3 regions of the Amycolatopsis sp. NPDC039088 genome follow, and region 1 is predicted to be linked to each of the others. Evidence: riboswitches for the same ligand, from Rfam matches in the RefSeq annotation. Region 1 holds a riboswitch; each other region holds the start of a gene.
The links. Region 1 has a riboswitch for S-adenosylmethionine ahead of ACZ7KI_RS16885 (aminotransferase class V-fold PLP-dependent enzyme). Riboswitches for the same ligand answer to the same signal wherever they lie in the genome.

Region 1 (7,913 bases):
AGGCGCGCGAGGGGTGCGCCGCACTGGGGGAGAGCGAGTCCATGAATCCTGCCCGGAAAAGAGGGATCCTGATCGGCGCCGTGCTGGCGGTCGTCGTCATCGTGGTGACCGCGGTGGTGTTGCTGGTCAAGGAGGATCGGGCGCCCGCCGCCACCGGCGGCCCGGGGGGATCCTCCGAGAGCGCGCAGGAGAGCCCGGCGCAGGTCGCCACCCGCTTTCTGCGGCAGTTCGACACCGGTGACCTGACCGGAGCTCCGGTCGACGACCCGGCGGCGGGCACGGCCGCGCTGTCGGCTGCTCGCGGCGCGCTCGCCGGGGCGTCGGTCAAGACGGTCCTCGGCGAGGTTCCGACGACGCGGGGAGAGGCGACCACGACTTCGGCCACCTTCTACGCTTCGTGGACCTTCGCGGCCAACAGCGTCTGGAAGTACGAGGGCAAGCTGGAGCTGGTCCGCAACGCCGGGAAATGGGTGGTCCGCTGGGCGCCGTCGGTGATCCACCCGAAGCTGGAAGCCGGTCAGCAGCTGTCGCTGACCCCCGTTTCAGCCAAACCGGTCGTGGCCGACCGGGACGGCAAAGCCCTCGTCGGCGGTGACGCGGCGGGCGTCGCGCCGATCCTCCAGGGTGCGCTGTCCAAGGTCGCGTCCGAGCAGAACGGCGGCACCGGGACTCCGGCCACCGTCGCCGTGTCGCGACTCGACGCCTCCGGCAAGCCGGTCGAGACACTCTTCGGGCGGGCCGAGGAGACCGGCCAACCGCTGGTTTCGACCCTGAGTGTGGCGTCCCAGAGCGCCGCGCAGAAGGCCGTCGACGGCTTCCACGGCCCGGCGATCATCGTCGCGATGAAGACCTCGGGCGACATCCTGGCGGTCGCGCAGAACGGCGCGGCCGGGAACCAGCCGAAGGCGCTCAGCGGCCTGTACTCGCCGGGGTCGGCCTTCAAAATCGCCACGGCGACCGCGGCGCTGCAGCAAGGTGGGGTCTCCGCCGACTCGCCGGTGGCCTGCCCCGGCAGTGAGCAGATCGGAACCCGCACGCTCAAGAACGACAACGGGTTCGATCTGGGGACCGTTTCGCTGAAGACGGCGTTCGCCGCGTCGTGCAACACGACCTTCGGGCGGCTCGCCGGTCAGCTGCCCGCGGACGGCCTCGCGAAGGCCGCGAACCAATTCGGCCTCAACGCCGACTTCGAGATCCCGGGACTGGCCACCGAGACCGGGAACGTGGAGCCGTCGAGCAGCGGTGACGAACAGGTCGAGGCCGGGATCGGACAGGGGAAGGTGCAGGTCAGCCCGTTGGGCGCGGCGCTCATGGCCGCCACCGTCGCGGCGGGGAAGCCGGTGGTGCCGAAGCTGTGGCAGGGGCTGGAGACCAAGGTCAACAGCGGTTACCAGGCCCCGGCGGCGGGGGTGCTGAATCAGCTCCGCGCCATGATGCGCGAGGTCTGCACGACGGGGACCGCCAAGTCGTTGAAGAGCAGTGGGGCCGTCTTCGGCAAGACCGGGACGGCGCAGTTCGGCTCCGGTGCCGTCGCCAACGGCTGGTTCGTCGGCTACCGCGGAGACGTCGCGTTCGCGGTCATGCTCGAAGGTTCCAACGACTCCAAACCCGCTGTCCAGCTGGCGGCGAAGTTCCTGGCCGGCTGACGGTTCGGTCCGCGCCGAACCGTCGGTCTTCTACGGTGGGCGCATGGAGACGATCGCCCTGGCCGAGGTCGCGGCCGTGCTCGCCGATCCGAGCCGCGCGTCGATGTGCCTCGCGCTGCTCGACGGCCGCGCCTGGACGGTGACCGAGCTGGCGGGCACGGCCGACGTGGCCGCGTCGACGGCGAGCGAGCACGTGACGAAGCTGGCCGAGGCCGGGTTCATCACGCGCGTCAAGCAGGGACGGCACAGCTACGTCCGGATCGCCGACCCCCGGGTGGCCGAGCTGATCGAGCATCTGGCGCAGCACGCCGCCCACCGTCCGGTGAAGGGGTTGCGTTCGTCGGTCCGGGCGCGGCGGCTCGAGTTCGCGCGGACCTGCTACGACCACCTCGCGGGGAAGGTCGGGGTCGCGATCCGGGACGGGATGCTCGCCACCGGCCTGATCGGCGAGGCGGACGGCCTGACCCTGACCGGACGGGGCCGCGAGGTGCTGGGCGAACTCGGCGTGGAGATCGCGGAGAGCCGCCGCCCGCTGCTGCGCGACTGTCTGGATTGGACGGAGCGGCGTGAACATCTGGCGGGCCGGGTGCCGTCGGCGTTACTGTCTCACGGAGTGAAGGTCGGCTGGTTGTCCCGTGAGGGCAACCGCGCGGTGAAGGTCCTGCCCGCGGCGGAAGAGCCGTTCGCGGCGCTCGGCGTCGACCTGCTAGCTCTGCGGAGTCCTTAAAGGACATTCTGTAACACAGGCCGGCCGACTCGCCGTCAAGCGGTACACGAAGGAGTGACGAGCACCGCCTCACTATTCTGAAGCCCTCACGGCGGCCGGACGGGAGGCGACTCATGGAGCAGCTCCCGCTCGTCCTGGGTACCGGCGGTGCCGTCCTTCTCGTCGCCGTGATCGCCGTCCGGGTGTCGATCCGGGTCGGCCTTCCCTCGCTGCTGCTCTATCTGGGGATGGGGGTCCTGCTCGGCGAAGCCGGGTTCGGCATCCAGTTCGACAACTCCGAGCTCACCCAGTCGCTCGGGCTGGCCGCGCTGGTGATGATCCTGTCCGAAGGTGGCCTCACCACCCGGTGGTCGGCCGTGAAACCCTCGCTGGGCATCGGAATCGCACTGTCCACAGTGGCCGTCGCGGTGAGCATCGCGGTCACCGGCGCCGCCTTGCACTGGTTGCTCGGTCTCGATTGGCGGATGGCGTTGCTGTGGGGCGCGGTGCTCGCTTCGACCGACGCCGCCGCGGTGTTCTCGGTGCTGAGATCGGCGGGGATCGGGAAGCGGCTCGTCGGCGCGCTGGAAATCGAGTCGGGCATCAACGACGCCCCGGCCTACATCGCCGTCGTCGTCCTGGCCGAGGGCGCGACCGTGGACTGGTCGCTGCCGCTGCTGGTGATCTACGAACTCGCCGCCGGCCTGGTGATCGGCCTCGCTTTCGGCTGGGGCGGCGCGCAGGCGCTGCGCCGGGCCGCGCTCCCGGCCACCGGTCTGTACCCGCTGGCCACGATCGCGGTATGCGTCGTGGCGTATTCGAGCGGGCAGCTCGCCCACGCGTCCGGCCTGCTCGCCACCTATGTCGCGGCTTTGGTGCTGGGGAATTCGAAGCTGCCGCACCGCTCGGACACGCTTTCCTTCGCCGAAGGCCTCGGCTGGCTCGCGCAGATCGGGCTGTTCGTGCTGCTGGGCCTGTTCGCCTCGCCGAGCAGGATCTTGGAGAGCCTGGTCCAGGGGCTGGTGGCGGGCGCGGTCGTGTTGTTGCTGGCTCGTCCGCTGTCGGTGGTGCTGTCGGCGCTGCCGTTCAAGATTCCGTGGCGAGAACAGGTGTTCCTGTCCTGGGCCGGACTGCGCGGGGCGGTCCCGATCGTGCTCGCGCTGATCCCGCTGTCGTCCGGGGTGCCCGGCGCGCAGGAACTCGTCGACGCGGTGTTCGTCCTGGTCATCGTGCTGACCCTGCTCCAAGGCGCGACCTTGACCCCGCTCGCCAAGGTGCTCGGGCTGGCACAGCACGCCGAAGCGCACGAGATCGACGTCGACTCCGCGCCACTCGACGAGATGGGTGCCGAGCTGCTGCAGGTCCGCATCCATCCCGGGTCCAAGATGCACGGCGTCTACCTGGCGGAACTGCGGCTTCCGGTGGGGGCGACGATCAGCCTGCTCGTCCGCGACGGCACCGGGTTCACACCCAACAAGAACACCCGGCTCCAGGAACGGGATCAGTTACTCGTAGTCACCACCTCTGAAGCGCGTGACGGCGCCGAACGACGGCTTCGTGCCGTCGACCGGGCCGGTCGCCTCGCCAGGTGGAAGGGCGAATCCGGCCAGTAGGTCACCAACCAGCCCCGGTGGTTCGTCCGAAGATCTCGGAAAGTTCGTCACTGGTTATTCCCTTTTGTACTCCTTTTGGATTACTTTCCCGGCAATCCACTCCATCGAATGGGTGAGTGTCACGGGTTAAGGAGTACGCAAGGTGACGAATCTTCGTGCGCAGTTCGCCAGCCTGGGGGCCGCGGCCGTTCTCGTCGGGGTGATCCTGTCGGCGCCCGCGTCGGCCGCGGGCGCGTTCCCGGCGTTCGGCTTGCCGTTCGACACCGGCCAGTCGGTCTACTCGGCGGGGATCCACTCGGACAACGGAGCCTCCGGCGTGAAGAACGCCATCGACTTCAGCCCGGCGGACAAGACCGTCCGCGTCCCGCTGGCAGGTACCGTCCGGATCCAGCACTGCGACGGCGGCGACTGGGTGACCGTCGACCACGACGGCGGCTGGCGGACCGGGTACTACCACCTGGAAGGCATTGCGGTCACCGACGGCCAGCGCGTCGTCCCGGGTGACGCCCTCGGCCGGACCGGGAACGCGCTGCCCTGTGGTGGCAGCAGCACCGGCGCGCACGTGCACTTCACCCTGTGGACCCTGCCGACGGCAGCCGCCCAGGGCGGAGACTCCCGCGACTTCGGCGTCGGCGCGGGCAACTGGAACGGGATGTCCTACGACGAGGTCTCGACCAAGGTCGCCGAGGCGTACGGCGAACCGGTCGACGGCAAGACCTTCGGCGGCTGGCAGTTCACCGCGGGCGCCGAGCAGTACTCGGGTACCGCCACCGAAGTCGGCTCCCGCTCCGTCGTTTCCCTGCCCGGCCGATTCCGCGTCTGACTCCGGCGTCCGGGGTTCTTCTCGCTTGCGGAGTACGTGAGCGGCGTCTCAACATGCGGGCAAGGGGTGGCTCGATCGCCGGGGCATCCGCTAACTTCGTCCCTAGGTCACGAGTGTCAGCGTCAAGCCCCGGCTAGCTGACCGGCAACCCTCCTTCCGCGGTGGGGTGCCCCGGGTGAGGACCTGGCTCGTCGCGCGGTGCGACGGGCAAGCGCGGGATCCTCGTCGGGTCCCCTGGCCCGGAGGATGACGATGACTCTCGCTCTCGAACGCACCAGCACCCCCGCCACTGTCGCGGAAACCGTTGCGACGCACGAAATCCCGGCGGTCGCCTGCGCCGATCTGCGGGTCCCGCTGGTCACCGGCGGCGACATCGGCTACGCCAACCTCGACCACGCGGCGAGTGCCCCCTGTCTGGACAAGGTGCGTGACGCGGTCGACGAGTTCCTGCCCTGGTACGCCAGCGTGCACCGCGGCGCGGGGTTCGCTTCGCAGATCTCCACCAAACTTTACGAGCGCACGCGCGGAATCCTGCGGAAGTTCGTCGACGCCCGCTCGACCGACACCGTGGTGTTCACCCGTAACACCACCGATTCCTTCAACCTTCTCGCCCGCAGCCTGCCGAAGCACACGTCGGTCGTCGTGTTCGACACCGACCACCACGCCGCCTTGCTGCCGTGGAAGGGTCCGAACGTCCGCCGGATCAAGACGCCGCGTACCCGCCTCGCCGCGGTGTCCGCTGTGGACGAAGCACTCGCGGACTGCCCGCAGGGCCCGCGGCTGGTCGTCGTCACCGGCGCGTCCAACGTGACCGGGGAACTGTTGCCGGTCAAGGAGATCGCCGCGGTGGCGCGACGGCACGGCGCCCGGATCGCCCTCGACGCCGCGCAGCTCGCGCCGCACCGCCGGATCTCCGTGCGCGAGCTGGACGTCGACTACATCGCGCTGTCGGGCCACAAGCTGTACGCGCCCTTCGGTGCCGGTGCGCTGATCGGCCGCGCCGACTGGCTCCGCGCCGCCCAGCCGTACCTCGCCGGTGGCGGTGCGACGAAGCTGGTCACCCGCGACTCCGAGGACCTCGGTGTCGTCTGGAACGCGGGCGCCGAGCGGCACGAAGCCGGTTCCCCCAACACTGTCGGCGTCTACGCGCTCGGCGTCGCCTGCGAGACGTTGGCCGCGAATTGGGACGCGGTCGTCGCCCACGAGGACGAACTGCTGGCCCGGCTGCGGCGTGGTCTCGCCGGTATCCCCGGCTTCGCCGAGCTGCGGTTGTTCGACGCGCCGGTCGACAGGGTCGGCACGCTGAGCTTCGTCGTCGACGGCTTCGAGCCGGGCTGGCTCGCCGCCGTCCTGTCCGCGGAGTACGGCATCGGTGTGCGGGACGGCGCGTTCTGCGCGCATATCGCGACCAAGCGGCTGATCTCCGCCGCCGGTTCGGCCGGTCAGCAGGCCATCCGGGTCAGCCTCGGTCTCGGCAGCACCGCCGAGCACGTGGACCGGCTCGTGCTGGCGCTGCGCCAGATCGTCGCCCGCGGCGCCCGCTGGCAGTACGAAAAGCCGGAGGGCCGCTGGGTGCCGGAGAACGACCCCCGGGAGCTTCCCCCGTTCTGCGCCTGACCCACTACCCTCACCCGGCATGGGGAACGAGCGACCGCGTTACTGGTTTCCGTTGGCACTGCTGGGGTTCGTCCAGCTGATCGTGGTGGCGCTGTCGTTCGGCCCGCCGTGGTCGGAGGGATGGTTCGCCTACGCGCCCGCCACGGGCGGCCAGCAGTTCCTGACGCAGAACCTGTACGGCGTGGAGATGAGCCGCGCGAACGCGGTCGCGTTGGACGCGTCGTTCTCCGGCGTCGGCCGCGACGACGGCTGGCTGTTCGCCGTACTCGTGGTCTACCTCGGCACCGTGCTCTTCTACGCCGTCAAGGCCACGCGGGCGGGGGACGGCCCGCGGTGGTGGAAGGTCCTCGCGCTCGCCGTCGGCGGCCTGGTCGCCATCCTGCTGGCGGATCTGGTCGGCTACTGGGAATTCGACATGGACGGCGACGCGCGGAGCGCGGTACTGCTGACGCTGGGCCTGGTCCTGCTCGCCTGGCTGGACCGCAGTGTGCTGGTGCTGGTCGTGGCCGCGGCGTTCGTGCTCTGCGCGGTCGTGCTCGCCCAAGGACGGCTCGCGCTGGTGTTGTCGTCACTGGTCGTGCTCGCCGGGGCGTTCGCGGCGCTGCTGAGCAGGCCGAAGGCGGCCGCCGGACAGAGCTGAGCACACTCCGTGGAGAATAGGGGAGTGAGTACAGAGCCCGAGACCGCGCCGCCGTCGCCGCCGCTGCCCAAAAAGCGCGTCGCCGTCGTGTTCGCCGTCGCCGCCGTGCTGTGGGGGATCGACCTCCTCACCAAGCAGCTCGCCGTGTCCACGCTGGAGGGCAAACAGCCGGTCGAGTTCCTCGGTGGGCTGGTGTACTTCCAGCTGGTGCGCAACCCCGGTGCCGCCTTCTCGATGGCGACCGGGCTGACCTGGGTGCTCGCGCTGGTCGCGGCCGCGGTCGTGGTCGCCATCGTCTGGCTGGCCCGGCGGCTGCGTTCGGTCGGCTGGGCGATCGGTCTCGGGCTGGTGCTGGCCGGCGCGCTCGGCAACCTGACCGACCGGATCTTCCGCGCGCCGGGCCCGTTGCGGGGGCACGTGGTCGACATGATCTCCGCGTTCGCGCCGAACGGGCAGGGCTGGGCGATCTTCAACGTCGCCGACTCCGCCATCTGCGTCGGCGGCGTGCTCATCGTCATCCTCTCCCTGCTGGGCAAGGACTACGACGGAACATCTACAAAGGACACGAAGAAGGCGGCAACAGAATGAGCGCGCGCATGCTGCCCGTTCCCGACGGGCTCGACGGAATGCGCGTCGACGCGGGACTGGCGAAACTGCTGGGACTTTCCCGCACCGTCGTGGCGGAGCTGGCCGAATCCGGGGAGATCCTGCTCGACGGCAGGCCCGCCGGGAAATCGGACCGGCTGGCCGCGGGCGGACTCCTCGAAGTGACGCTCCCCGATCCGGCGTCGCCGATCGAGGTCGTCGCGGAGCCCGTCGACGGAATGAAGATCCTGCACGACGATGACGACATCGTGGTGATCTCGAA
Region 2 (7,913 bases), on a different contig from region 1:
GCCGCGGGTCGCCCTCGGGCACCGGCACCGCGCGGTTGTCCGTTTCAAGCGCATCGGCCTCGACGACGTCCAGGGTCAGCCCGGTGAACAACGGCGCGAACGAAACCGCGAGAGTCGCTTCCGCCATACCGTACGCGGGGAAAACGCATTCGGCGGGCATCTTGAACCGTGCCCCGGCGTCCACGAACGTCTGCACAGCCGTCTCGTCGATCGGCTCGGCACCGTTCAGCGCGATCCGAAGCTTCGAGAGGTCGTAGGCGTCGTCGTCCTCGACTCGCGCCATCCGCCTTCCCACGATCGCGTAGGCGAAGTTCGGCGCGGCCGTGGTCGTCCCGTTGTACTTGCTGATCAGCTGCGGCCAGATCAGCGGCCCCGACAGGAACTCGAGCGGCGTGATCTTGACCAGTTCGACGCCGAAGGTCATCGGAACGGTCAGGAAGCCGACCATCCCCATGTCGTGGAAGGTGGGCAGCCAGGAAACCATCACATCGACGTCGAAATCGAACTCGGCGCGGTCGACCATCGCCTTGACGTTCGAGTACAGGTTTCCGTAGGTGATCTGCACGGCTTTCGGATCGGCCGTCGACCCACTGGTCAGCTGCAGGAGCGCGGTGTCGGATTCGGCCGTCGGAACGGCCTCCGCCAGCGGTTCGGACTCAAGCAGCTCGGTGATCACCTGGAAGGCGATGCCATGCTCGGTGAGCACCGGCGCCAGTTGATCGAAGGGCTCACCGAGCAGAACCAGACCGGACCCGATCATCCGCAGCACGCGGACGGTGTCCTCGGCCCATTCGGCGAGGTCGGTGCGTTGGGTGGGCTGGTGCAGCATCGTCACACTGCCACCGGCGAGCCATACAGCCTGCACCGTCGGCGCGATCAACGACGGCGCCGCCGCCAGGACCGCGACCGCCTTGCCTGGCTCCAGCCCGCCGGCGACCAGGCCACCGGCCACCCGCTTGGCCTGCTCGTGAATCTCGGCCCAGGTACGCCGAACCGGCTCCTTGGGCTCACCCGTGACCATTCCCCGCTGCTGACCTCGCCCCGCCGCGGTGGCGACGAGCGTGTCCACGAACCGACTCATGCGCGTCACATTACTGTCCGCCCTGGAACGCCCGCTCACTGTCGAGTGAACTCACTCGATCGCTTCGGAGGTCTCGAGCCATTGGGCCTCGACCTCCTCCTTCTCCGTTTCGACGGCCTTCAGTTCAGTGTTGAGCTCGATGAGCTTCGACGGATCGGTCGCCGCGGCGAGCAGCGCCGCGTGCAGCTTCTCCTCCTTGGCGTGCAACTGGTCGAGCTTGCGCTCGAGGCGGGACAGTTCCTTCTGCGCCGCCCGCTGTTCCGCAGCGCTCTTCTTGGGCTCGGACGCCTGCCCGCCGCCCGACTTCCTGTCGGCACTGGCTTTCGCCAGGCTCTTGACCCGCCGCTCGAGGTACTCCTCGATACCGCCCGGCAGATGGGTCACGTGCCCGTCGCCGAACAAGGCGACGATGGTGTCGCAAACACGTTCCACCAGGTACCGGTCGTGCGAAACGACGACGAGGCTGCCCGGCCACGAATCGAGCAGGTCTTCCAGTTGCTGCAGCGTGTCGATATCGAGGTCGTTCGTCGGTTCGTCGAGCAGCAGCACGTTGGGTTCGGCCATCAGGAGCCGGCACAGCTGCAGCCGACGGCGTTCACCACCGGAAAGGTCTTCGACCGGGGTCCACTGCCTCGCCGCGGGGAAACCCAGCTTTTCGGCCAGCTGCGAAGCGGTGAGTTCCTGCTTGCCGAACACGACGCGTCCGGAGACCTCTTCGATGGCCTGCAGGACGCGCAGGTCACCCGGCAGGTCGTCGAGTTCCTGCCGAAGGTGCGCGAGGCTGACTGTCTTCCCCTCGATGCGGCGCCCCGTCTCGGGCTCCTTGTCACCACCGAGCAGTTTGAGCAACGTCGTCTTGCCCGACCCGTTGACGCCGACCAGCCCGATCCGGTCGCCGGGCCCGATCCGCCACGTGACGTGGTCGAGCAGGGTGCGGTCGCCGGCGGTCAGGGTGGCGTCCTCGATTTCCAGCACGGTCTTTCCCAGCCGTCGCCGCGCGAACGTCTGCAATTCGACCGAGTCACGCGGCTCCGGGACGTCGGAGATCAGCGCCTCCGCCGCCTCGACCCGGTAACGCGGCTTCGAGGTCCTGGCCTGCGGGCCGCGCCGCAGCCACGCGAGTTCCTTGCGCGCCAGGTTCTGCCGCTTCTCCTCGGCCGTCGCCGCCAACCTCGCCCGCTCCGCCCGCGCGAAGATCCAGTCCGCGTAGCCACCTTCGTACTGTTCGACGCGACCGTTGGCGACCTCCCAGGTCACACTCGCGACCGTGTCGAGGAACCACCGGTCGTGGGTGACGACCACGACCGCGATCTTGCGGTTGAGCAGGTGGTCCGCCAGCCACCGCACACCTTCGACGTCCAAGTGGTTCGTCGGCTCGTCGAGGACCACGAGGTCGAGCTCGCCGGTGAGGGCCGCGGCCAGCGCGACTCGACGCCGTTCACCGCCGGACAGGTTCGCCGTCGGGGTGTCGACCCCGAGAGCGGTGATCCCCAGACCGTCCATAATGGACCTGACTCGCGCGTCGGCGGCCCATTCGTGCTCCGCGCCGTAGCGCTCCAGCACGACGTCGCCGATGGTGCTGCCGCCGGGAAGCTCGGTCCGCTGGGTGACGACGGCCATCCGCAGGCCACGGACGTGACTCACCCGCCCCGCGTCCGGCTCACTGAGCCCCGCGAGGACTTCCAGCAAGGTCGTCTTCCCGCCTCCGTTGAGACCGACGACGCCGACGCGCTGTCCCTCCGCGACACCAAGCGAAACACCATCGAGCAGCGGGCGCACCCCGTAGGACTTGCTCACCGACTCCAGGTTGACCAAGTTGGCCATTCCTCAGCCGATCCTTTCCAAAAAGCTTGCACCACAAGGGAATTTAAGACATGTCCGTTCGGACATCCTCACGCGTGTACTCGAGGCGGCGCCGGTCGTGGCGCGTCGTCCCCGCCGACCAGCCGGGCGCCGGGAACCGGTCCGTGCGCGACGCGAACCGTCCGGCACACCCCCACACCGGACAACTCCGCGGCGACCTCGACCGCAGACTGGGCGTCCGCGCAGAGAAACGCGCAGGTCGGCCCGGACCCGGAGACGGTGCCCGCGAGTGCCCCCGCGTTGACCCCCGCCCTCAAGGTGCGCCGCAGTCCAGGACGCAACGAGACGGCGGCCGCCTGCAGGTCGTTGCCCAGAAGCAGGGCCAGCTGCCGAGGGTCACCCGACGCCAGCGCTTCGACCACCGGGGTATGGGAACCGATCCGCGGCGGGTTGCCCTCTTCGCGCAACCTGTCCAGTTCGCCGAACACACGCGGGGTCGAAAGACCACGCTGGTCGAACGCCAGTACCCAGTGGAAGGTGTGCCGCGACAGGACCGGCACCAGTTGCTCACCTCGGCCTGTCCCCAGTGCGGTTCCACCGTAAAGCGCAAAAGGGACGTCGCTGCCGAGCTTGGCGGCGATACCGGCCAGTTCGTCGCGGGAGATGTCGAGCTTCCAGAGTGACGCGAGCCCGACCAAGGTCGCGGCCGCGTCAGCGCTGCCCCCGGCCATCCCTCCGGCGACCGGGATGCCTTTGCGGAGCACCACGCGAACCTTGGATTCGCCGTCCGCCTTGCCTACATGAGCCGCCAGCGCCTGCGCGGCCTTCCATGCCAGGTTGTTGGCCCCGGTCGGTACGGAACCTTCCCCCTCGCCATAGACCTCGACACCCGGGTCTTCGGTGACCGCCACGGTCACCTCGTCGGTCAGGGAAAGCGCCTGGAACACGGTCACCAGCTCGTGGTAGCCGTCCGGACGTACGTCACCGACCGACAGGTGCAGGTTGACCTTGGCGGGAACCCTGACGGTGACTGGAGGCGGTACGACGGCGAGCACGCGTCAAGCCTACGTGGCCGCCCCACTTGTGCTGCCACCAGGAGAAAGAGAACAGGACGAGTCAGACATGAACGGGCCGCCCTGGACGGATTTAGTCCAGGGCGGCCCGTTCGTGGAGAAATCAGGCGGCGACGCCCTGCGGTCCGCGAACCGGGTGCGTCACGTGGCCGCCGCGTTCGGCGATCCAGGCGAGCGCGGCGTCCGCGTGCTCACCGCGCACACCGAGGCGGAACCGGCCGACCGGTGTGTCGCCGATGCGGGTCAGACCGCCCCCGATGGTGGCGAGTTCGACGTCGAAGCGGCCGGCGGCCTCGGGCAGCAGGGCGCCGACCGACGCGAAGCCGACAAGCACGACGTCCACCGCGCGGTCGTACTTCGAGGCCTGAGCCCGGCTGGTTTCGATCGCGGGAAGCAGCGCCTGCGCCGTCCGGCTGTTCGGGTCGGAGACCAAGTCGAGCACGGTCCCGCGTTCGATGATCGCACCGGCTTCGAGAACCGCCACGTCATCGCAGACACGGCGAACCACGCCGACGTCAGGTGTGGTGAGCAGCACGGTCACGCCGAGCTCGGCGCGCGCACGGTCGAGCACGGTCAAAACCGCGCCGGACTCCTCGGGCCGCACACCCGCGGTCGGGTCGTCGGCCAGGAGCACGGACGGCCCGGCGGCCAAGGCCTTGGCGATCGCCACTCGGCGCAGCTGCCCCTCGGACAGTTCGCCCGGCCGCTGACCTGCCCGTGGCGTGAGTCCGACCAGGTCGAGCAGGTTGCCCACCCGGTTTCGGCGCTGCGGTCCGTCGAGGCCGAGCTGCTCGAGCGGTGAAGCGATGTTGCCGGCGATGGTGCGCTCCGCGAGCAGCTCCGGCTTGGTGCTCACGACACCGACCTGGCGGCGGATCTCGCGCAGGCGGCGTCCGTCCAGCGTCCCGGTGTTGAGGCCGTCGAGCCGGACGACGCCCCGGTCAGGACGCTCCTGAAGCCCGATGCAACGAGCGAGGGTCGACTTGCCGGAGCCCGCCGGACCGACGACTCCGAACAGCGAGCCCGCTTGGATGTCCACGCTGACGTCGCGCAGGGCGACGACGGGATTTCCGTTGAGGGGGAAGGACTTCGACAAGTTTTCGACAGTGATCACGAAAGGCTCCATGCGAATGGGGCGCCGCTTCTTTCGAGCGCGCCAACCGTCACCGATTAACCGTCCAGAGCGGACGGATTTCAGAGGTAAGGGAAAGACTCAGGCAGTAACGGTGGAGCGTCGACACGCACTTACCGTGCGGCGACCTTCATCGACGACACGTCGCCTGGTCAGCAGGAGCGGGTGGGTGACCCTGTTCATTAGGCACAGCCTCCATCGGTCCTGGCGGTAGCACCTGCCCTGTGGAGGGTGGTTGCTGCGACTTCGGCGAGCCAGGTCTCTCAGTCGCTCGGGATGGCCCACTGAGTAAAACCGATCCCACTGGATGAAAGCAAGCGCGTAGGCGCAGATCACACGTCTGGCGGTGCCCACTCTACAGGATCCGCTGTCCATATCATGAGACAGCGGCAGCGTTTCCAGATCCGCGTCACGGTTCCCGCCTGCTAAGACAGGCTAGAACGGCGCATATCGAGAAGAGGGTTATGCCATCGTGCTGACCTCGGACGGCATTCGACGGGCAGCACCCTCATGCCCACCCGCTGGTCATTCGGCCGCGGCGGCGATACGAGCGAATTGATGAACATCCAACTGCTCGCCGCGAGTCTTGGGGTCGACACCCGCCTTCTCGAGCAACTCCCCCGCCCGTTCGGCGGAACCTGCCCACGACGCCAGCGCCGCGCGCAAAGTCTTTCGCCGCTGGGAGAAGGCGGCGTCGACGACCGCGAACAGGCGCTGCCGGTCCACGGACCACACCAAGTCGCCACGTTCGAAGGCGACCAATGCGGAATCCACGTTCGGAACAGGCCAGAACACCGATCGCGGCACCGCGGCGACTTTGCGCGCCTTCCCGTACCACGCCAGCTTGACGCTGGGCACGCCGTAAGTCCGGCTCCCGGGCCCGGCGGCCATCCGGTCCGCGACCTCGGTCTGGACCATCACGAGACCGCTGGTCAGCGACGGCAGCTCGGCAAGTAGGTGCAGCACGACGGGAACGGCGACGTTGTACGGCAGATTCGCGACGAGCGCCGTGGGCCGTTCGGGCAGGTCCTCCGCCTTGATCCGCAAAGCGTCCGCCCCGACGACCGTCAGCCTTTCGGCCCCCCCTCGCTCGGCCACCGTGTCCGGCAACCGTCCGGCCAGGACGGGATCGATCTCGACCGCGACGACCTTGGCACCGGTCGCGAGCAGACCAAGGGTCAACGAGCCGAGCCCCGGTCCGACTTCCAGTACGACGTCGTCTTCGCCGACTCCTGAAAGATCGACGATACGGCGCACGGTGTTCGGATCGTGCACGAAATTCTGACCGAGCTTCTTGGTCGGACGTACGTCCAGCTCGGCCGCCAACGCCCTGATCTCCGCAGGCCCGAGCAGTTCAGTCACCTGACGATCGTAGCCAGCCCCGGTGGGCCACGATTGGCCGGTGGACAACGTCGCACTCGAAGGTGAGAAAGTCCGGCTGCGTGACTGGCGGCCGTCGGATATCCGATCGCTCCGCGACCTACTCGATCCCGCGCGGCCATGGCATAAGACGAATGGCCCGTACTTCGGTCTTCCGACAGCCGCGGATACCGAATCCACGGCACTCAAGCTCACCGCGGCCAAGTCGGAGCTACCCGATCCTCGCAGCAGCCTCGCGGTGACCGACCTGAGCGACGGCCGGTTGATCGGTCAGGTCAGTTGGTACTGGGAGAGCAGGGAAACCGACTGGCGACGGCTGGGGCTGGTCATCTACGACGAGCGCTATTGGAACGGCGGGTTCGGCTCCGAGGCACTGCGCCTGTGGACGACTTACCTGTTCTCCCGCACCGACGCACTCCGCCTGGACTTCGCCACGTTCTCGGGCAACCCGGGAATGATCGCCGTCGGACGACGGCTGGGGTTCGTCGAGGAAGGCCGGTTCCGGCGCGCTCGGCGCTGGTCTGGCGGCGTGCACGATGCCGTTGTCTACGGAGTCCTCCGCGAGGAGTGGGAGCACATGAATGGCGCCGGGCACCGCTTCCCCGGAACTCGACCGCATCATCCTTCCGACGTCTCCGACGCGACCTAGTCCTACGACGGAGTGATGCGCGCAAGTTCGAGCTGCCAGAGCGTAATGATCATTCACCCGATCGATACCGTGCACTAGTTCGACTCTGGCTCGACAATCGAGGGATGACCAGTACAAACACCCCCAAGACCTTCCCGCTGAACCTGCCGGAAGGTGACCCCGAGCTGCTTCTCCACGAGTTGCAGACACGACTGCGCGAAGGGCGACGCCTTTTCGCCGAAGTCGGCCAGATCCTGGCCGAGATCGAATCCCGCGGGGTCCGAGACCTCTACGGGTACAACTCGATCGCCGTCTTCTACGAGCACGTTGCCCGGGTCTCCCGAGCCGAGGCGAGAAAGGTGACCGGTCGAGCGCTGGCCCTCAACTCGAGACGTACGCGCGACGGGACCACGACTCCACCCGTCGCGCCTATGACCGGAGCCGCAGCCGCCACCGGCGTACTGGCCGAGGCCGGCATCGACCGGATCGTCACGGTCATGAGGAGGCTGCCAGAGCACGTCGCCGCAAGCGCACGGCTCGACGCGGAGAAAGTGCTGGTCGATCTTGCCAGCGTCGCAAGGCCGCGTGACGTCACGATTGCCGGAACGGATCTGCTCGCGCGTCTAGACCCGGACGGCAACGGCACCGACGACCCAAACCCGAGAACTCCGCGAAGCGAGTTCTGGTTGCGTCAGAAACGCACCGGTCGTTGGGATATGCGCGGCGATCTCGACCCTGAGACAGGCGCCCGCCTGAACGCGCTTCTCGTTCCGTTGGCACAACCGGCCCCCGACGGGAAAGCCGACAGCCGCACGC
Region 3 (7,913 bases), on a different contig from region 1:
CATCACCGTGGCCCGTCACGGCGCCCGTGCGCCGGGAGCGGTCGTGGAGTGGCCGGGCGGCTGGTGGGGCGGGCTCTTGGCGGCCGGCCTGCTCGTCGTACTGCTCGTCGTGATCCGACTGCGGTATGCCCGGATCCTGGTGGCGATCGCCTTGGCGGCCGGACTCCTCGTCTTCGTGCCGGCGCGGGTGCTCGCCCCGGCGTGGCCACCGGCATCGTGGAGTGCCGTCGCCTGCGACGTCGGGCAGGGCGATGCCGTGGTCCTCGCGACGGCCGAACCGGGAAGGGCGATCCTGGTCGACACCGGCCCGGAACCGGGACCGGTCGACGAGTGTCTGAGCAGGCTCGGCGTGGACCGCGTTCCGCTGGTCGTGCTGAGCCATCTGCACGCCGACCACATCGGCGGTCTCGAATCCGTCTTCGAGGGCCGGTCGGTCGGTGCGGTCGCCGTCGGTCCGGGACGGGCGCCCGCGTGGGCGTGGCAGCAGGTCGCCGACGAAACCGCGCGCCGTGGGATTCCCTTGCTGGAACTGGGGATCGGGCAACGGCTGGACTGGCCGGGACTGTCACTGGAGGTACTGGGGCCACGTTATGTCACACGGCGATCAGTCCTCGAGCAGGACGGCACGGTGATCAACAACGGGTCGGTCGTCCTGCGTGCCGGGACCCCGGCCGGCCGGTTGCTGCTGACCGGCGACGTCGAACTCGCCGCGCAGGCCGACCTGATGGCGGAGGGGGTCGATCTGCGTGCCGAGATCTTGAAGGTGCCGCACCACGGAAGCCGTTACACGGCACCGGATTTCCTCAACGTCGTCGCGCCGAGGGTAGCGTTGGTGAGTGTCGGCGCCGGAAACACCTACGGCCATCCAAGTAAGTCCACTTTGGACAACCTGGCCGCTGTCGGTGCTTTGGTCGCCAGGACGGACACGGATGGCGACACCGCGGTCGTCGCCGACGCGCGAGGTCTCGCCCTGCTGCGCCGGGGTGAGCCCCGCGGCCCGCCTCGTTCCTGAGGCGGGCCGGCGGGATCTCAGATGCCGAGTGCCTCGCGGACAGCGTCGGCCGAAGCGCTGACGGTGGCCTTCGGGCCGACCTTGTCCTCGATGGCGTCGAGGGTTTTGAGGCCGTCGCCGGTGATCAGCAGCACGATCTCGGCGTCCGGGTCGAGCTTGCCGGTCTCGATGAGCTTCTTGGCCGTCGCCACGGTGACCCCGCCGGCGGTCTCGGTGAAGATGCCCTCAGTGCGGGCGAGCAGCCGGATGCCTTCGACGACTTCTTCGTCGGTGACGTCTTCGATCGCTCCGCCGGTGCGGTTGACCACGTCGAGGACGTACGGGCCGTCGGCCGGGTTACCGATCGCCAGCGACCGGGCGATCGTGTCCGGCTTGACCGGCTGGACGACGTCGTGGCCCGCGCGGAACGCGGCCGAGACGGGGGAGCAGCCGGTGGCCTGCGCGCCGAACACCTTGTACGGCGTTTCCTCGACGAGGCCGAGCTGTCCGAACTCGCGGAAACCCTTGTCCACCTTGGTGAGCTGGGAACCGGAGGCGATCGGCACCACGATCTGCGGGGGAAGGCGCCAGCCGAGCTGCTCGGCGACCTCGAAGGCCAGTGTCTTGGAGCCTTCCGAGTAGTAGGGCCGGACGTTCACGTTGACGAACGCCCAGCTCTCCTGCTCCGCAGCGAGCTGGGTGGCGAGCCGGTTCACGTCGTCGTAGTTGCCGTCGACCGCGATCAGGTCACCGTCGTACACGGCGGTGGTGAGGATCTTGGCGCGTTCGAGGGTCTTCGGGATCAGCACGACCGACCGCCAGCCCGCGCGGGCCGCCGCGGCGGCGACCGCGTTGGCCAGGTTGCCGGTCGACGGACAGGCGAGCACCTCGAACCCGAACTCGCGCGCGGCCGCGAGCGCGACGGCGACCACGCGGTCCTTGAACGAGTGGGTGGGGTTGCCGGTGTCGTCCTTGACCCAGATCTTCTTGACGCCGAGCGCTTTCGCCAGCCTGTCAGCCTGGACGAGCCGGGTGGCGCCGGGTTCGGTGTTGGGGATTTCTTCGACGTTCGAGGGAACGGGAAGGAGTTTCTTGTAGCGCCAGATGTTCTTCGGCCCCGCTTCGATGTCCTCGCGGCGCACGCGGCCGAAGTCGTAGGCGACCTCGAGCGGCGAGAAGTCCTCGGCGGAAACGAATTCGGGGGCGAGCGGCTGCCGGTGTCCCTCTTCCTTCGACACCAGTTCGACGGCCGGTCCGAGATCCGGGGTCTTGGTGGTGGAGGTCGTGCCGAGGGTTGCGGTCATCGCGAGGTCCTTTCCTCATCTGCCCCGCCGAGGCGGGCCGGAATTGGCACCGTGTTCGTCAGCTATCCCACGATCGCGGGATGACAGGCTGACGCCGGTTGCCGGGGCTTCATCGGGCCGTTCCCTCTGCCCCTCTGGATGAGCGGTATTCACTTGTCGGCACGCGCATGATCGCGTCGCCTCGCTAACACCGTACGACATGGGGCTCGCGTGGGGCCACCGTGCCCGGAACACATCACCGGACAAAGCACACGAGAGGAGGAGTGGCAGGATCGTCACCGTGACGACGCAAGCTTCCGCCCCATCGCCGCTGGTCCTGGTCCTCGGTGAGGAAGAGCTGCTGATCGAACGCGCGATCCGTGGCGCTTCTGACGCGGCCAAAGCGGTCGACCCGACGGCGGATCTCAGCCGGATCCGGGTGTCGGACCTCACAGTCCCGGCACTCGCGGAGATGGTCAGCCCCTCACTGTTCGCCGAGGCCCGGGTCATCGTCCTCGAATCCGCGCACGACATCTCACAAGAGCTCGCCGATGGGGTGATGGCCTACATCAAGGCGCCCGCCGACGGCATCGTCCTCGTCGTCGTGCACAGCGGAGGCGGCCGGAGCAAGGCCGCCAAGGCGCTCCCCGCTGCCTTGAAGAAGGCAGGCGCGGAAGTCGTCGAGTGCTCGAAACTGACCAAGCCCGCTGAGCGAGAGTCCTTTGTCCGCAACGAAGTCCGCCGGGTGGGCGGAAAGATCGACGGACCGGCCGTGCTCGCGCTGATCGACGCGGTCGGCTCGGATCTGCGCGAGTTGTCCTCGGCCGCGACACAGCTCGTCGCGGACTCCGGGGGAGTGGTCGACGAGCAGGCGGTCCGCCGCTATCACCGGGGCCGCGCGGATGTGAACGGGTTCGCCGTCGCCGAGAAGGCCGTGGCCGGTGACAAGGCGGCGGCGCTGGAGTCACTGCGCTGGGCGATGCAGCTCGGCGTCCCGCACGTACTGGTCGCGGACGCCCTCGCCGACGCGGTCCGGACGATCGCACGGGTGTCCGGCGCCGGTCGCGGGAACCCGAACCAGATGGCGGGCGAGCTGGGGATGCCGCCGTGGAAGGTGCGCAAGGCCCAAGGGCAGGCCCGCGGCTGGGGGCAGGACGGTCTCGCCACCGCGATGCGGATCGTCGCCCGGCTCAACGCCGAGGTCAAGGGGGTCGCGGCCGACCCGGAGTACGCGCTGGAACGCGCCGTGCTGGAGGTCGTCGACGCACACGGCACCAGTCGCTGAACATGGCGAAGGGCCCCGGCGACTCGCGTCACCGGGGCCCTTCGAAAGCCGATCAGAGAGAGTTCGCGCGCTTCGCGAGCGCGGACTTCTTGTTGGCGGCCTGGTTGGCGTGGAGAACGCCCTTGGTGACGGCCTTGTCCAGCTTCTTGGCCGCGTCCTTCTGCAGCTCGAGGGCCTTGGCCTTGTCGCCGGCGTCGGCGGCCTCGCGGAACTTGCGGATCGCGGTCTTCACCGAGGACCGGATCGCCTGGTTGCGCTGACGCGCCTTCTCGTTGGTGGTGATGCGCTTGATCTGCGACTTGATGTTGGCCACGGGGGCGCTCCTCTTGATCTCTCGGTGGTTTCACCGCCGCGCTGTGACTTGGCCCTGCGCGCTCGCGAAAGCGGCGCGGGTTTCCTCCATGACGGAATGCCACACGGCGATGAAGAGCAAGCTTAACAGCCGTCCCGAGGCGGATCGCGGCCGCCTCCGGACGGGTGCTTGCGGTACGGTGAAGATCGTAGTGCCTAGGGTTCCGCCGCCTGCCCGTTCCGCGCAGCACACAATCAGGGCAGGTGGGGCAGGTCCGAGCGGCACCATCGGCGGGGCCGGAAGCGCCGCCGTTCATCTGACGGGACAAAAGCCTGGAGGACCGGGTTTTCCGCATGCGCGGAAAACGTGAAAGGTCCCCAGTGAACGCCACCGCCCTGTCCCTTGTCCTCGCCGCCGCCGTCATCCACGCCGGCTGGAACCTGGCCGCCAAGAGGATCCGCAGCGGCGGAGCCCGGTTCGTGTGGGCCTATTACAGTCTTTCCGCGGTTCTGCTCGCCCCCGTCGTGGTGATCTCGCTGGTCGTGGAGCCGCAACGTCCACAGTGGACGTGGTTGCTCGCCTCGGCGGTCACCGCCGTGTTGCACGTCACCTACGGAGTCGTCCTCCAGCGGGGTTACGCCGTCGGCGACCTCTCCGTCGTGTACCCACTCGCCCGCGGTACCGGGCCGCTGATCTCGGTGCTCGCGGCCGTGGTGCTGCTCGGCGAGCGGCCGGGTCCACTCGGTCTCGTGGGGGCGTTCCTGGTGGTGGCCGGGGTGCTGGTCATCGGGACCGGACGGTCCCCGGCGCACGCCGACGCCGCGGATCGCGTCGCTCGCCGCAAAGGCGTGGCGTACGGGCTGCTGACCGGGCTCACTATCGCCGCGTACACGCTGTGGGACGCGCATTCGGTCACCGGTCTCGGTGTCCCGCCGATCGTCTACTTCGGAACCGGCGCGGTCGTGCAGAGCCTGATGATGGCGCCGTACGCACTGAAGGACCGTGAAGAGCTCTCGTGGCTCTGGCGCGAGCACAAGCGTGAAGTGCTTCTCGTCGGCCTGCTCTCGCCGGTCGCCTATCTGCTGGTCCTCTACGCCCTTCAGATCGCTCCCGTGAGCCTCGTCGCACCGGCGAGGGAGCTGAGCATCGTCCTTGGCGGCTTGGCCGCCTGGCTGGTGCTGGGAGAGGCGAACGCCGTCCGCAGGCTGGCCGGGTCGGTGGTGGTGCTCGCGGGTATCACCGCGATTGCGATGGCCTGAACGCATCCGGTAGGGATTGAGCCATGGACGTGTTGAGCAGCAGGGTGCTGATCCACCCGAAGGATCTCGATGTGTCGACGGCGTTCTATCGGGACACCCTGGGCCTGGCCATCGACAAGGAGTTCCCCGGCGGAACGGTGTTCTTCGCGGGGAACGGATCGATCGAGATCGTGGGGACCGGGAAGACCGGTCCGACCCCGGACGTCGCCTTGTGGCTTCAGGTCCGGGACCTGACGGCGGCGCTGGAGGAACTCGCCGCGAAAGGGCTGGAACCGGTCCGCGAAGCACGGCGTGAACCGTGGGGCCTGGACGAGGCGTGGATCGCCGATCCGGACGGCACCAGGATCGTGCTGGTCGAGGTGCCGCGTGAGCATCCCTTGCGCACCGATCCGCGTTAGATCGCGGGTTTGACCGCGCGGAGCTGAGCGGCCAGGGACGCGCCGAACCCCGGCGGTTCCCAGGTCCAGGTCTGCAGGTCGGTGAAGCCGGCCGCGGCCGCCTCGTCGGCCAGTTCGTGCCGTGACACGGGCAGCCATTTCTCGTGCGACGACAGCAGCAGCCTGCCGCCGGGCCGGAGCACGCGGAACAGCTCGGTGAACCCGGCCGCCCTGTCCTCCCACAGCTGCACGTTGTTGACGCTCATGACCACGTCGACGCTCTCGTCCGGCGCGCCCGTTGAGTCGGCGGTACCACTGCGCAGTTCCACCTTGTCGCCGCACCGGCGGCGGGAGCGGGCGATCATCTCCGCCGACGGGTCGACGCCAATGGCGCGGGCGGCGCGTTCGGCCGCGGCCTGCAGGCCGACACCCGGGCCGGGGCCCACGACCAGGGCGGTTTCGCCGGGCTCGATCGCCGCCAGTTCGACGACACGAAGTTCGGTGGCGGCGTTGCCGCGCTCCATCGCCAGACCGCCGAACCGGCCGAGCAGCCCCCTGGGACGGCCGAAGGTGCGGTCGAGCATTTGGGCCAGTGAAGTACTCATACTTCGAGGGCACCACAGCTCACCAAGGCCCGCATCGGGGATGACCCCCACTCCCACCCGGAGCGGCATGGGACCATAGACGTGGCACACCCCGACCTTCGCGAGGAAACCCGTTGACGACGTTCGCCGACACCACGTTCACGCCCCCGGAGCTCATCCGGAACTTCTGCATCATCGCGCACATCGACCACGGCAAGTCGACCCTGGCCGACCGGATGCTGCAGCTCACCGGCGTGGTCGAGGAGCGGGCGATGCGCGCGCAGTACCTCGACCGGATGGACATCGAGCGCGAACGCGGGATCACGATCAAGGCACAGAACGTGCGGCTGCCCTGGAAGGTCGACGGGCAGGACCACGTCCTGCACATGATCGACACACCGGGACACGTTGACTTCACCTATGAAGTCTCCCGCGCGCTCGAAGCGTGCGAAGGCGCCGTCCTGCTGGTCGACGCCGCGCAGGGGATCGAGGCGCAGACGCTCGCCAACCTGTACCTCGCGCTGGAGAACAACCTCCAGATCATCCCGGTGCTCAACAAGATCGACCTGCCGTCGGCGGATCCGGACAAGTACGCCGCCGAGATCGCGCACATCATCGGCTGTGAGCCCTCGGACGTGCTGCGCGTGTCCGCCAAGACCGGCGTCGGAGTCGGTGAACTGCTCGACGCGGTGGTGAAGCAGGTGCCCGCACCGACGGGCGACGCCGACGCCCCGGCACGGGCGATGATCTTCGACTCGGTCTACGACACCTATCGGGGCGTCGTCACCTACATCAGGGTCGTCGACGGCAAGATCACGCCGCGTGAGCGGATCAAGATGATGTCGACCGGCGCCACGCACGAACTCCTCGAGGTCGGGATCATCTCGCCGGAGCCCAAGGCCAGCAAGGGCCTCGGCGTCGGTGAGGTGGGCTACCTCATCACCGGGGTGAAGGACGTCCGGCAGTCGAAGGTCGGTGACACCGTCACCTCCGAGCGCAGTGGCGCGAAGGAGCCGCTCGCCGGCTACCGGGAGCCGAAGCCGATGGTCTACTCCGGTCTGTACCCGGTGGACGGTTCGGACTACCCGGACCTGCGCGAGGCCTTGGACAAGCTCCAGCTCAACGACGCCGCGCTCGACTACGAGCCCGAGACGTCGGTGGCGCTCGGCTTCGGCTTCCGCTGTGGTTTTCTCGGGCTGCTGCACCTGGAGATCACCCGCGACCGCCTGGAACGCGAGTTCGGCCTCGACCTGATCTCCACCGCGCCGAACGTGGTCTACGACGTCGTGCTGGACGACGGCAAGGAAATCCACGTCACCAACCCCTCGGACTGGCCGACCGGGAACAAGATCGACAAGGTGCTCGAACCGGTCAGCAAGGTGAGCATCCTGGCGCCGTCGGAGTTCATCGGCACGATCATGGAGCTGTGCCAGAACAAGCGCGGCACGCTGCTCGGCATGGACTACCTGTCCGAAGACCGGGTCGAACTGCGGTACAATCTGCCGCTGGGCGAGATCATCTTCGACTTCTTCGACACGCTGAAGTCGCGGACGCGCGGTTACGCGTCGCTGGACTACGAAGAGGCAGGCGCCCAGGCGGCGGACCTGGTCAAGGTGGACATCCTGCTTCAGGGTGAGGGTGTCGACGCGTTCTCCGCGATCGTGCACAAGGACGATGCCTACAACTACGGCAACCGCATGGTGAACCGGCTTCGCGAGCTGATCCCGCGGCAGAACTTCGAGGTGCCGATCCAGGCCGCCATCGGGGCCCGCATCATCGCCCGCGAGACCATTCGCGCGATCCGCAAGGACGTGCTCGCGAAGTGCTACGGCGGTGACATCT

Region 2: linked by a shared signal. The riboswitch ahead of ACZ7KI_RS22655 (methionine ABC transporter ATP-binding protein) and the one ahead of ACZ7KI_RS16885 (aminotransferase class V-fold PLP-dependent enzyme) in region 1 are both predicted to bind S-adenosylmethionine.
Region 3: linked by a shared signal. The riboswitch ahead of thrC (threonine synthase) and the one ahead of ACZ7KI_RS16885 (aminotransferase class V-fold PLP-dependent enzyme) in region 1 are both predicted to bind S-adenosylmethionine.

Annotation. Positions count from the first base shown of each region.
Region 1 covers NZ_JBVKAE010000011.1:176,082-183,994, reverse strand. Annotated here, with positions in the region: gene ACZ7KI_RS16905 (penicillin-binding transpeptidase domain-containing protein) at 42-1,646, shown strand; gene ACZ7KI_RS16900 (ArsR/SmtB family transcription factor) at 1,690-2,373, shown strand; gene ACZ7KI_RS16895 (potassium/proton antiporter) at 2,487-3,965, shown strand; gene ACZ7KI_RS16890 (M23 family metallopeptidase) at 4,108-4,788, shown strand; SAM riboswitch class IV at 4,894-5,008, shown strand; gene ACZ7KI_RS16885 (aminotransferase class V-fold PLP-dependent enzyme) at 5,041-6,405, shown strand; gene ACZ7KI_RS16880 (hypothetical protein) at 6,425-7,045, shown strand; gene lspA (signal peptidase II) at 7,070-7,633, shown strand; gene ACZ7KI_RS16870 (RluA family pseudouridine synthase) at 7,630-7,913, shown strand, end outside.
Region 2 covers NZ_JBVKAE010000017.1:138,960-146,872, forward strand. Annotated here, with positions in the region: gene ACZ7KI_RS22640 (fatty acyl-AMP ligase) at 1-1,081, opposite strand, end outside; gene ACZ7KI_RS22645 (ABC-F family ATP-binding cassette domain-containing protein) at 1,133-2,905, opposite strand; gene ACZ7KI_RS22650 (4-(cytidine 5'-diphospho)-2-C-methyl-D-erythritol kinase) at 2,974-3,939, opposite strand; gene ACZ7KI_RS22655 (methionine ABC transporter ATP-binding protein) at 4,061-5,071, opposite strand; SAM riboswitch class I at 5,282-5,372, opposite strand; gene rsmA (16S rRNA (adenine(1518)-N(6)/adenine(1519)-N(6))-dimethyltransferase RsmA) at 5,615-6,451, opposite strand; gene ACZ7KI_RS22665 (GNAT family N-acetyltransferase) at 6,492-7,118, shown strand; gene ACZ7KI_RS22670 (DUF222 domain-containing protein) at 7,223-7,913, shown strand, end outside.
Region 3 covers NZ_JBVKAE010000010.1:48,396-56,308, reverse strand. Annotated here, with positions in the region: gene ACZ7KI_RS15095 (ComEC/Rec2 family competence protein) at 1-1,012, shown strand, start outside; gene thrC (threonine synthase) at 1,030-2,295, opposite strand; SAM riboswitch class I at 2,308-2,440, opposite strand; gene holA (DNA polymerase III subunit delta) at 2,576-3,559, shown strand; gene rpsT (30S ribosomal protein S20) at 3,612-3,872, opposite strand; gene ACZ7KI_RS15075 (EamA family transporter) at 4,205-5,110, shown strand; gene ACZ7KI_RS15070 (VOC family protein) at 5,134-5,508, shown strand; gene ACZ7KI_RS15065 (class I SAM-dependent methyltransferase) at 5,505-6,092, opposite strand; gene lepA (translation elongation factor 4) at 6,206-7,913, shown strand, end outside.